Linked DNA regions of Casimicrobium huifangae. The protein of the gene in region 1 interacts with the protein of each later gene in a pairwise test. Links are inferred from orthologs where the notes say so. Each region holds a gene or a part of one and is shown on either strand. Other genes may lie near its edges.

Evidence for each region.
Region 2: the proteins of FKL89_RS09890 (region 1) and rlmB interact in binary tests that used the Escherichia coli proteins (3 or more experiments, as listed by UniProt). The link is inferred for Casimicrobium huifangae from one-to-one orthologs.

What each region holds. Positions count from the first base shown.
Region 1 is NZ_CP041352.1:2,164,912-2,171,196, forward strand. What follows is about bases 1-2,829. They hold FKL89_RS09890 (NAD(P)H-hydrate dehydratase), read right to left. Parts: upstream 2,240-2,829; coding sequence 761-2,239; downstream 1-760. Other genes in these bases: FKL89_RS09880 (quinone oxidoreductase family protein), read left to right, coding at 1-68; FKL89_RS09885 (hypothetical protein), read left to right, coding at 65-559; FKL89_RS09895 (CobW family GTP-binding protein), read left to right, coding at 2,293-2,829. Also shown: more of FKL89_RS09895, read left to right, coding at 2,830-3,384; FKL89_RS09900 (polysaccharide deacetylase family protein), read left to right, coding at 3,425-4,348; FKL89_RS09905 (hypothetical protein), read left to right, coding at 4,551-5,573; FKL89_RS09910 (2Fe-2S iron-sulfur cluster-binding protein), read left to right, coding at 5,591-6,285. UniProt on the Escherichia coli protein: Bifunctional enzyme that catalyzes the epimerization of the S- and R-forms of NAD(P)HX and the dehydration of the S-form of NAD(P)HX at the expense of ADP, which is converted to AMP.
Region 2 is NZ_CP041352.1:2,470,952-2,477,201, forward strand. The notes cover bases 1,952-4,745. They hold rlmB (23S rRNA (guanosine(2251)-2'-O)-methyltransferase RlmB), read right to left. Parts: upstream 3,851-4,745; coding sequence 3,053-3,850; downstream 1,952-3,052. Other genes in these bases: FKL89_RS11205 (M20 aminoacylase family protein), read right to left, coding at 1,952-1,989; FKL89_RS11210 (ABC transporter permease), read right to left, coding at 2,018-3,001; FKL89_RS11225 (MarR family winged helix-turn-helix transcriptional regulator), read right to left, coding at 4,289-4,696. In the rest of the region: FKL89_RS11195 (M20 aminoacylase family protein), read right to left, coding at 1-586; FKL89_RS11200 (hypothetical protein), read right to left, coding at 583-783; more of FKL89_RS11205, read right to left, coding at 802-1,951; FKL89_RS11230 (branched-chain amino acid transaminase), read left to right, coding at 5,055-5,972; FKL89_RS11235 (zinc-finger domain-containing protein), read left to right, coding at 6,101-6,250. UniProt on the Escherichia coli protein: Specifically methylates the ribose of guanosine 2251 in 23S rRNA.

The DNA.
Region 1 (6,285 bases):
ACGCCGCGCAGGCGCATCGCGATCTGGAAGCGCGGAAGACGGTGGGTGGGGTTATTTTGGTGCCGTGAAGCTTATCGATCTAGTTCGCGAGAAGCGAGCTCATGTGGCTCGCGTGACGAATGCGAGAGGGGCTGATGGTGAGATCGCAGCAATTGCCGAAATGGACAACTGGGTTCCGCGGCCAAAGGGGCCAGCGTTAAAGGTCTTGTTGTCCGCGCTGCAGAGCCGCGGCATCTCCATCAAAGGGTCAAGCTTCGACGCCATTTCTGTCCAGGATTCGCGCGTCGTTGACTTTACCAAGCTGGATGAGGTGTTGGATGCCATTCCGCAAATGTGTTTCGTGGAGATCAAAAGCGCTAGCCAGCGTCGCGTCAAGCCTGGCTTTGACGGTTATTTCTTTGCGTTGACGGAAGCGGAGATTCAAGCGGCCGAGGCGCTAGGCTCGCAGCACGTGGTCGCTCTGTTCAACAAGTTGACCGGCGAGCTACTGCTGTCCTCCGTGCCAGAAATCCTGGCTCGGGCGCGGTCCATGAACTGGCAGCTATCGATACAGCTATAGGAATTTGGGCGAGGCTCATTTGTGCATCGACGCAATGGATCGCTTGGATACGCAAAGTGACGTAGCCCGGAGAAGCGAAGCGCGTCCGGGTTTTGTGTGCCGCGCGTGAGCGCCGATTGGACAACGGCTTCGATCAAAAAGTGCCTTGACGCGCTTCGCTTCGCAAGGCTGCGAGGATTGCACGAATCGCTGAGGCCCCTTCTATAGGGTGGCGAGCTCTCCGACGATATCTCCCGCCACCGCCCGCCTGACGCCGCGCGCCGCCAGCGCATCAGCCGCCGCGCCATGCAGTGCCACGCCGATGCGTGCTGCGTCACTTGCCGAGTACCCCTGAGCTAGCAGGGCGCCGATCATGCCTGCCAGCACATCACCCGTTCCCGCCGTCGCGAGCAGCGGGTTGCCTGTTGTGTTGATGGTGGCGGACTGACCGTCGTCAACGACAGTTCCAGTGCCCTTGACGACAGCAGCGCAATTGAACCGTGTGGCCAGTTCACGCGCCGCGCGCAAGCGGTCGTCCTGCACCGCTGCTGTTGAAATGCCGAGTAGTCGCGCTGCTTCGGTGGGGTGTGGCGTGATGATCGTGCCGCCCGTGCGACGCGTCACCTGCCCCTGCAAAGTCTTCGATTGCGCGATCAGATTGAGCGCATCGGCGTCGAGGAGCAAAGGCTCAGGGTGTCGAAGCATCGCCGCCAGCACGCGTCTTGCGTCCGCGCTCTGGCCCATGCCGCAACCGACTGCCAGGGCAGTGGCGTCTGCATACCCGCTTTGATCCGCAACCGCGCCCATCATCACTTCGGGCATCAGCGGATCCACTTGCGGGTGCGGTTCGGCAAGCCACGCGACCTTCACCTTGCCAGCGCCCATGCGCATGGCCGCGCGGCTGGCGAGCAGGGCGGCACCCAGCATGCCGTTAGCACCACCAATGATGGCGAGCGTGCCGCGGCTGCCCTTGTGCGCATTGGCGCGCGCTGGCCGCAACAGCAGGCGAGCGTCGTCCAGGCCGAATGCCGTGACGGCAGTCGGCGCATCACTCAAATCCAATCCGAGCGATGCAAGATGCAGTTGGCCAACGTAGTCCAGCGCCGGGCCGGTCATCAGGCCGCGCTTCGGCGCGATGAAGGTCAGCGTGTGATCGGCGGCGACCGCGACGTCTCCCACCAGCGCACCGGTATCGGCGTCGACACCGCTGGGTACATCGAGCGCCAGTACACTTGCGCCGGCCTCGCGGGCCTGGGCAATGACGCGGACGGCATCGCTGTAGGCCCCGTCCAGTGGGCGTTTCAGGCCGATGCCAAAGAGGCCATCAATGATCCACGACGCCCCGTCGAACTCGGTCAATGACGGCACCATGGACACGCCAGCATCCAGCGCTCGCTGCCGGGCTGCCCGGGCATCGGTCGGCAAGTTCATTGCCTCGGCCAGAAACACGACCAACGGTTCATAGCCGCCGGCTCTAAGCTCTGCCGCACACGCAAACGCGTCGCCGCCGTTATTTCCCGGCCCGGCAACCAGCACGATGCGGTCGCCGCGCTGGCTGCGCGCCATCAGAAACTCAGCCGCCGCCTTACCGGCGCGACGCATCAGATCAAGATGGGCGTATTGCGCCTCAATCTGGCGCAGTTCCGCGCTGGAAAGCAGTGCGGCATGGTCGGTCAAACCAGCGTATGCAGTTGAACTCACCGTAGGCGCCCTAAAATTCATGTCTCTTCAGACTGTGGCGCAAGAATACAAGCATGTCGACCAAAGCCGATGCGGCCAAAAAAGCTGCCGAAAAAGAAGCTCAATCCTGGGGCACTGAGCCGACTGGTGGCCCGATCCCGGTCACCATCCTCACCGGCTTTCTTGGCGCCGGAAAGACGACGCTGCTGAACCGCATCCTGCGCGAGAACCACGGCGAGAAGATCGCTGTGATCGAAAACGAGTTCGGTGAAGAGGGCGTCGACAACGAGATACTCGCCGACACCAAGGAGCAGATCGTCGAGATGAACAACGGCTGCATCTGCTGCACCGTGCGTGGCGATTTGATCCGCATCCTGAACAGTCTGTACAAGCGTCGTGCCAAGGGTGAGTTCAACTTCACGCGTGTGATCATCGAAACGACCGGCATGGCCGATCCGGCGCCGGTTGCGCAGACGTTCTTCGCCGACGAGAAGGTCAACGAACGCTACCTGCTTGACGCCGTCGTGACCGTCGTCGACGCCAAGCACGGACTCACGCAGCTCAAGGACTTCAGTGAGGCGCAGCAACAGGTTGCGTTCGCGGACCGTCTGCTCGTGTCGAAGACTGATGTCACGGCCGAGGACGAGACGCAGAAACTCATGGAGCGTCTGCGCAAGCTCAACGTGCGCGCACCGATCAAAAAGGTCAACTTCGGCGAGACACCGATCCAGGATCTGCTGGACATTCGCGGCTTCAACCTCAATGCCATTCTCGAAATTCAACCCGACTTTCTGACCAGTGACGATCACGAGCACCACGACGAAGTGCACAGCTTCGTCATCAAGAGCGAAAAGCCGCTCGATGTGCGCAAGGTGGACCGCTACATCGGCTCGCTGATCAACCTCTACGGCGAGCAAATGCTGCGCTACAAGGGCATCCTCTACATCAAGGGCGAGCCGCGTCGCGTTGTATTTCAGGGCGTGCACATGATGGCCGGCTTTGACTTTGCGAGCGAATGGCCGGACGACGCCAAGAAGGAAAGCACCATCGTCTTCATCGGTCGCAAGCTGCCAGAACCGCTGTTCCGCGAACTGTTCGAGGACTGCATCGCCACCGACGAAACACCGGACGATCCGAAGGCCTACGCACAGGGAAGAGTTGAATAGGCCGATTGTTTTGGCCATCTGGTCCATGCCACGGATGCTGATGTTCGCTAACAGACTTCGGTGGCTGTTTGCTGTCTTTGGCCTGATGGCGGCGCAGGCTCTCGCACAATCGGTAGCGTTCACCTTTGACGATGGCCCGCACCTCAGCGACACGCCACGCCTCACTGCCGCTGGCCGCAATCAGGCGTTGCTGGATGCACTGACAAAGCACGACGTCAAGGCGGCGCTGTTTGTCACTGCGACTAACGGTGCCGATCGTCCGGCCGGTTACGCGCTGGCGAAAGCCTGGGGCGACGCCGGGCACGCGATCGGCAATCACACGATGACGCATGCAGACCTGCACAAGGGCAGCGTCACGCTCACGCAATATCAGCAGGAGCTGCTGGACTGCGATGCCATCATCCGGACGCTGCCGGGGTATCGCAAGTGGTTCCGCTTCACCTATCTGCGGGAAGGCAACACGCCGGAGAAGCGCGATGGCATGCGCGAATTTCTCAAGGCACAGGGTTACAGCAACGCCTACGTCAGCCTGGACACGAGTGACTGGCGGCTCAACGACAAGCTGGTTCAGACGCTCCGCCGCGACCCGGACGCCGATGTGGCTGCAATCAAGCGCACCTACCTTGCCCACATCTGGCAACGTGCGCAGGCTTATTGGGGCCTGTCGCGGCAATTGCAGGGGCGCGACATCGCGCAGGTGCTGCTGCTGCACCATAACCTGATCAACGCCCTTTGGCTTGGCGACGTGATTGCCATGTTCAAGGCGCAGGGCTGGACGATCATTTCACCGGCACAGGCGTATGCCGATCCGGTGTATCGCCTGCAGCCGGAGCGTGCGGCGCCGGGACAGAGCTTGTTGCTTTCGATGGCGCGCAGCCTTGGCCTTGGCAAGTTTGACGGCTGGGAGCGCCTGTTTGACGACGGTGACTACGAGATTGAGCAACTGAAGCGTCTCGGTTACTGAAGCGCGGCGGCGCCCGCTTGGTCAGAGTGGTGGCGGATTGCACCGACCGCAAGAGCTCCTTGCAGTTCCGCAAGCGCAGCGCTGCCGTGAACTTGATCCAGCGCAACATCCCGCTGGCAAATCCCTGATTTCATTGCGCCCAGTTCCAGACTGACCGGTCGGTCGGGAATGTTTTCCAACACCGAAGGAGGACATGCGCGCCATGAACAAGGAAAAATTTGCCCAGCAGATGGAGTTCCCGCCTGCAATTGATCAACCCAACGTCTACCCGCTGTCGTGGCATGCCCACACCAAAAAGCTGGAAGAAATCTGGGACGCATCGCAGCGAGATGTATGGGACCCGAAGAAGCTGCCATGGGACACCTTCAACGCCAGCAAATACACATGGGAACAGCGCGAGGCCATTGCCTATTGGTGGACGCTGCTGTCGGTGTTCGATGCCTCGGCGCCACCCGTATTCGCTTCCGCTTTCATCAAGACCTACGAAGCGCACGAGGAGGACGCCGTGCGCCGCTGCTTCTTCAGCGTCACCCGCGATGAACAGAACCACGAACAGATGTGCGGTCTCGCGATCACCAAGTTTCTCGAGCACCCGGACCCGATTACTTACGAGCCCAAGACTGATCTCGGCAAACGTTTGCAGAAGAACGCGAAGTGGCTCTACTTCAATGGCGGACGCTACTGGACGGGCTACAAGGCTGCAGTTCCGAAGTACAGCCTCGCAGTGCTGTTCAGTTCGTTCCTGATGGGAGAAATTGCTGCGGCAACCATCTTCCACCAGATGGCGGCAGCCTGCACAGAGCCAGTGTTCAAGGAAGGCTTCCGCAACATCGGCAAGGACGAAGGTCGCCACATGGGCATCTGCATGTCGTTGATGGAGCGCGACTACCCCAAGCTCGCGGTTGAAGACCGCAGCATGATTACCAAGCAGATTCGCGCTGGCTATCTGTTCCTGTCCGCCGTGCTGTTCGAGCCACCGATGGACTTCTGGGATCTGCCGGCAGACTTTATCGCCAACCAGCGCGAGGGCGAGGACGTTGCCCGCAAGGCAGGTTTTGCCATCCCCGGCTACGAAGCCAAGCTGAACAACTGGCGAGCTGCGATTCTCAATCTGAAGGGCGTGCTCGACAAATATGGCATCCCGTTCCCCGCCATTCCCGAGGTGGGCATCACCGGGCAGGAGATTACCGACGTCGAGATGGAAGACATCATTCCGGTGTTCTAGCGCGGGGTCGGCCACTAATGTCGCAACACATCAAGCTCTATCCCTCGGGGCGCTCAGTTGCGTGCGAGGATGGTGACACCGTTCTCGTCGCCCTGGAACGTGCCGGCTACGCCCTGCCAAACAATTGCCGCGCAGGCGCCTGCGGCGAATGCAAGGTCAAGGTGCGGTCCGGACAGTTTGATCAGGGCTTCGTGCTCGACATGGCGCTCTCGGCGGAGGAGCGCCATCAGGGCTATGGCCTCATGTGCATGGCCAAACCGCTCTCCGAGGAGCTGGAGATTGAGTGGGGAACGGAGGATGCCAAGCCCAAACTGTTCCCGCCGCGCGAATCGCAGTACGCCGTGCTGGTGGATCGCATCCCCCGCACGCCACGCATCACCGAGTTCGTACTGAGACCGCTCGGCGAAACGATGCGCTTCTGGCCGGGGCAGTATGTGCAGATAGGTGACGCCAGCCTGGGTGTGCCGGTCCGCGCCTACTCCATTGCCAACGCGCCGCGCCCCGATGGCGAGATCCGGCTACAGGTCACCCGTGTTGAGAGCCGCGAAGGCGGCCGCACCAGCCGCTGGTTGCACGACGAGATACAGCCCGGCGATACGATTCGCTTTTCCGGCCCGTTCGGCACCTTCATTGGCGATCCGTCGGTTGACACGCCGGTGCTCTGCCTGGCCGCTGGCTCTGGCCTGGCACCGATCCTGTCCCTGACCGAAGC
Region 2 (6,250 bases), 310 kb from region 1 along the record:
CGCCACGACCGGTGATCTCGATGGTGAAGCTGTCTGCCGCCGCCATGAAGGGCCCGACGCGCGTGCCCCATTTCCCAAGCTGCAGATCGGGCCGGTTGTGCACGGCGAAGATGCGGTCACAATCGAAGCGCTTGAACAAGCCTTCTTCGCACATGACGCGGCCGCCACCGCCGCCCTCTTCGGCCGGCTGAAAGATTACGTGCACAGTGCCCGCGAAGTTGCGGGTTTCTGCAAGGTAGCGGGCGGCGCCCAGCACCATCGTGGTGTGACCGTCGTGGCCGCACGCGTGCATCACCTTGTTGGCTTTCGACGCGTGCAGGAAAGTGTTCTTCTCCGGCATCGGCAAGGCGTCCATGTCAGCCCGGAGCCCGATGCTGCCGCCGCTGCGCTTGCCGCGGATCACGCCAACGAGGCCGGTCTTGCCAATGCCCGTGTGCACCTCGTCGACACCAAATGCCTTGAGCCGCTCGGCCACCAGGGCCGAAGTGCGAAGCTCCTGAAAGCCAAGCTCCGGGTTGGCGTGGATGTCGCGACGGATCGCAACCAGATCGTCAACAAAAGCGGACGGAAGGTCGTTGAGTTTCATCGTTGTTGATTCTTTTCGCGCAGCTCGGCGCGCAATTGTTTGAAGCCGGGAGGATCGTCACCAAGCGCAAGCCACTGCGCGTCGCGCGCCCCGCGGGCGATCAGCCAGCGCTCCCAGCGCTGTACAAACAGCGCGCTGATCACTGCCACGGCGATGATGACGCCAAAGACACACAGCATGATCTGGATCGCGACCATCAGCCTTCCCCTTCGCAGCTATTCGGCGAGTTCCCGCTCGGCAATCGCCGCCAGCAACCCGGCACCATTCGGGATCAGGCGATCATCAAAGTCGTAGCCGGGATGGTGCAGCGGGCAACTCTTGTCAGTGCCCTGACCAATCCAGATGTAAGCCCCCGGCACTGATTCCAGGAAGAAGGAAAAGTCCTCACCACCGGTGTTCGGGAAAATTTCGGTGATGACGTTGTCGGCACCAAACACGCTACGCCCGACCTCGGCAGACAGGGCTGCTTCACGAGCATGATTGATCGTCGCCGGGTAACCGTAGATAAAGTTGACTTCGCCGGTTGAACCGAATGCCGCCGCCGTATTCGCCACCACCGCCTTCAGTCGCTCAACGACCAGTGCTTGCGTCTCCTTGCGGTAGGTGCGCACTGTACCAACCATCTTCACGAAGCGCGGGATGACGTTGTAAGTGTTCATCTTGCCCGCTTCCATCGCGCAGATCGAGATGACCACCGAATCGGCTGGGTCCACGTTGCGCGAGGCGATGGACTGAATCGCCGTAATCACATGCCCCGCTGCCAATACGGGGTCGCAGACAAACTGCGGCATCCCGCCATGGCCGCCTTTGCCCTCGATGGTGATCTCGATGCGGTCGGCGGCCGCCATCATTGCGCCATTGCGCACGGCCATCTTGCCGTAAGGCACCCAGGGCGCGTTATGCAGGGCGTAGAACGCGTCGATCGGAAAGCGCGAGAAGAGTCCGTCGTCGATCATCGCCTTGGCGCCGGCCATGCCTTCTTCGGCTGGCTGAAAGACCGAATACACGGTACCGGCAAAATTGCGGGTCTTGGCCAAATAGCGCGCCGCGCCCAGGCCCATCGTGGTGTGCCCGTCGTGGCCGCAGGCGTGCATGTAACCCTGATTCTTTGACGCATAGGGCAGGCGCGTTTCTTCGTTCATCGCCAGGCAATCCATGTCAGCGCGCAGACCAACTGCGCGCTTGCCAGGCCGATTGCCGCGAATGACGCCGACGACGCCGGTGCCGCCAATACCGGTATGCACCTCGTCAACGCCATACGCCTTGAGTCGCTCGGCGACCAGTGCGGCCGTGCGTGTCTCCTTGTAGGCATGCTCCGGATTGGAATGAATATCGCGCCGGATTTCGGTCAGATCGGCGTGATACTCGCGAATGGCGTCGGCCACTTTGCTCGGGTTGTACATCGCTACTCCTTGCAACGCTCGCAGTGAATCAATGGGCGCCCGCCGCACGCTCAAAGCGCAGACGCGGGTCAACCACGTAGTACAGCAAATCAACAATCAGGTTGATGCTGACGAATACAAACGAAATTAGCACCAGATAGGCAGCCATCACCGGGATATCTGCAAATTGCACCGACTGGATGAACAGAAAGCCCATCCCGGGCCACTGGAACACCGTCTCGGTGACGATGGCAAATGCAATGATTGAGCCCAGCTGCAGGCCGGTAATGGTCATCACCGGCACCAGCGTGTTCTTCAGCGCATGGCCAAAGTGCACGGCACGGTTGGTGAGGCCACGGGCGCGCGCGAACTTGATGTAGTCGGTGCGCAGCACTTCCAGCATTTCACTGCGTACCAGACGCATGATCAGTGTCATCGGGAACAGTGACAACGTTACCGCTGGCAGCACCAGCGCGCGTAACCCGCCGGTGGTCAGGAAGCCGGTCGTCCACCAGCCAATCGCCGTGACGTCGCCGCGACCGTACGAGGGCAGCCATTGCAGCGTCACCGCAAATACGAGGATAAGCAGGATGCCGATCAGGAAATTCGGCAGCGACACCCCAATCAGCGATACGGTCAGCAAAAACTGCGACAGCCAGCTATCCCGTCGCAGCGCGGTGTAAACCCCCATCAGCAGGCCGCCAATCAGTGCCAGGCCACCAGCGACCAGCGCCAGCTCCAGCGTGGCCGGAAGCCGTTCCTTGATCAACGTGGAGACGAGCCGGCCCTGCTTCAGCGAAAGGCCAAACTCGCCCTTGACGGCGTTCTTCACGAACACCGCAAACTGCACATAGTCCGGCTGGTCAAGCCCCAGACTTTCGCGCAGTTCTTTCTTCTGCTCTGGCGTTGCATCCTGCCCGAGCATCAGGTTGACCGGATCGCCCACGTAGTTGAACAGCGAGAAAGCCACGAAGGCGACGGCGAGCATGACCAGTGCCGCCTGGAAGAGTCTTCGGAGTACGAATGCGAGCATGAGACAAGGACCAAGACCGAAGCACGAATAGTACCCCGCCTGTCACCAAACTTACTTCCGGGTTTCCGCCTTGTGGTGAGACTTTCCAACAGCTGCCGGATTCGCCCGCGCAGCCTGTGTCGCATACAGGCAAACGGCGGTCGCTACCGAGACATTGAGGCTCTCGACCGCGCCCATCATCGGGATAGCCACCAGCGCGTCGCATCGCTCGCGGGTCAGCCGGCGCAGCCCTTTGCCTTCGTTGCCCATGACCCAGGCGATTGGCCCGGTCAAAGCGGTGTTGAACAGCGTCGCGTCAGTTTCCATCTCGGCGCCAAGCACCCAGATGCCCTCGGCCTGCACGGTCTCGATGCACTGCACCAAATTATTGACGTAGCAAACGGGGGTCGTCTCCGTTGCGCCGCTCGCCGCCTTCAGTGCGACGGCAGAAAGCGGGGCGGAGCCATGCTTCGGCAGTATCACGGCGTCGGCCCCAAAAGCATCCGCGCTACGGATGCAGGCGCCGAGATTGTGCGGATCCTGAATCTGATCAAGCAGCAGAAACATCGGCGGCGCGGCACGCTTCAGGCTGGCAGCGAGCACACTGTCGAAGTCAGCTTCGCCAACGCCTTCGCCGCTACTTTCGACCAGCGCAACAACGCCCTGATGTTCGTCAGACTGCGCCAGCGCATTAAGCCGTCCGGCGTCAACGAACTGCACGTCGAGGCCCTGCTGTTCGGCCAGCGCGAGCAGTTTCGCGAGCCGCTCGTCGCGTCGTGCACTGGACGCGAACAACTCCACCACCGAGTCGGGGCGCCGCTCAAGCCGCGCGCTGACGGCATGAAAGCCCATGATGCGCGAGAGTTTCATGAGGCGTGAAAGTATTTTTGAGGCATGGCATAATTATGGGCTACGCAGCGTTCATTGCTTCTTCATGTAGCACCGTAACGCAGCGTGCCGTCAAATGCAGCGGGTTCCCCGCAAGCATCGACAGTGCCGGTGTAGCTCAGTTGGTAGAGCAGCGCATTCGTAATGCGAAGGTCGTAGGTTCGACTCCTATCTCCGGCACCAATCGCGCCAAATGCGCGATTGAGTCAAGCATCAGCCGTTCTCACCCCTGCCCTTTGGATGCAAACGCAAGCAATTGAGTGTGCGCTAGCAATCCATTGAACGTGCATTTTGCGAATGCGACAGGCGCGAATGGTTCGACACGACTCGGGCCGAAGAACGAAGCAGCCCGCGCACTGCATAAGCTGTTCGCTGCCAAAGCTGCTGGACAGCCCCCGAGCTTTCAGGGTCAACTTCCGCCTACGGCCGACCGCTCTGCACGTCAATGTGTTTTGCCAGCTCACGCATCACAGCGCGCCACCCGGCATGCGCCTGCGGACCTGCCTGCGTGAAGGCATCGGCGAACAGCCGGTATTGTTCGCCGGTCAGTTTGGCTTCGAGCGCAGCACCGTCAGCGGTCAGCCTGATCTGACGCACCCGTGCATCGTGATCGGCCTTGGTCAGCTCGATCAACCCCTGTTCCTGCAGTTGCCGCAGCGGCGCGTTCAGCGCCTGCTTGGTGACATCAAGCGTGGTCTGTAGTTCGCCGACACTCATGCCCGGCGAGTGCGCCACGAAGAACAGGATGCGATGGTGCATGCGTGTCAGGCCGCGTGTGGCGAGAATCCGGTCAGGCTCGGCAATCACCGCGCGCAAGGCGAAGTGCATCACCCGCCATGCCTCAGTAAGGGCTGCCGCGTCCGTCGGGAGTTCGGCTGGAGGTCCAGCCTCGGCGCCAACTTTTCCTTTTTTTACAGGGCTTCTAGCGGACATAGGTCAACATACTTGATATTTCAAAACACTGACCACAGAATATGTCAACATTGTTGACCTAATGACTGGCTGCACCCCGCCGGTCCGTCGCCCGGCAACACAATCCGGTGTGACAAGCAGCAAGTCCGGCGCCGACCGCGCCATCAGTCAGGCGATCACCGTCGCCTAAAATCCCTGTCAATCAACGGCACCGTTTCGATGCACGCAAGCTGCAGGACGGCAGCGCCGGAATATTTGGAGCATACCTATGTCAATGGCAGATCGCGACGGAAAAATTTGGTTCGACGGCAAGATGGTGGACTGGCGTGATGCCAAGATCCACGTGCTGAGCCACACGCTGCACTACGGCTGCGGCGCATTCGAAGGCGTCCGCGCGTACAAGACCGAGCAAGGCACCGCGATTTTCCGCCTGCAGGAACACACCCAGCGGCTGTTCAACAGCGCCAAGATCCTGCGCATGAAGATTCCGTTCACGATGGACGAAGTCAACGAGGCGCAGCGCGCAGTGGTGCGTGAGAACAAGCTGGACGGCGGCTATCTGCGTCCGCTGACCTGGATCGGGTCGGAAAAACTCGGCGTCTCGCCGAAGGGCAACACCATTCACCTGATGGTCGCCGCCTGGGCCTGGGGCGCCTATCTTGGCGAAGAAGGCATGAAGCGCGGCATCCGCGTCAAGACGTCGAGCTACACACGCCACCACGTCAATATCACCATGACGCAGGCGAAAACGGTGTCGAACTACACCAACTCGATCCTCGCCAACATGGAAGCCACCGACGACGGCTACGACGAAGCGCTGCTGCTTGATGCTTCGGGCTTCGTCTCCGAAGGCGCTGGCGAAAACATCTTCGCGATCAAGGACGGCAAGATCTACACGCCAGACCTCTCCGCTGGCGCGCTCAACGGCATCACCCGCAACACGGTGTTCCACATCGCGGCCGATCTTGGGCTCGAGATCAAGGAAAAGCGCATCACCCGCGACGAGCTCTACATCTGCGACGAACTGTTCTTCACCGGCACTGCCGCAGAAGTGACCCCGATCCGCGAGCTGGACCGCATCCAGATCGGTGCCGGCATGCGCGGCCCGATCACCGAGAAGGTTCAGACGGCGTTCTTCGACATCGTCAACGGCCGCAATCCGAAGTACGCACACTGGCTGACCAAGGTCTGAGCCTTTGCCAGCCCGCTGTAGGAGCGGCTATGCCGCGACCTGCCGACGCCACAGTACCAGTGGTGGTCGCGGCGGAGCCACTCCTACAATATGCCTTTCAGACCGCGCCATTTGATGAGTTGCCTGCCATGACCACAACCGCCGACGCCGTTCACGTCACCGCCAAAGACCCGATACACGTGCGCTCATCGGAGCTACAGGGCCACGGCGTAGTGTTTTGCCCGAACCCGACGATGGAACAGTGGTCCACGCACCCGAGGGTTTATCTCGACGTGGCG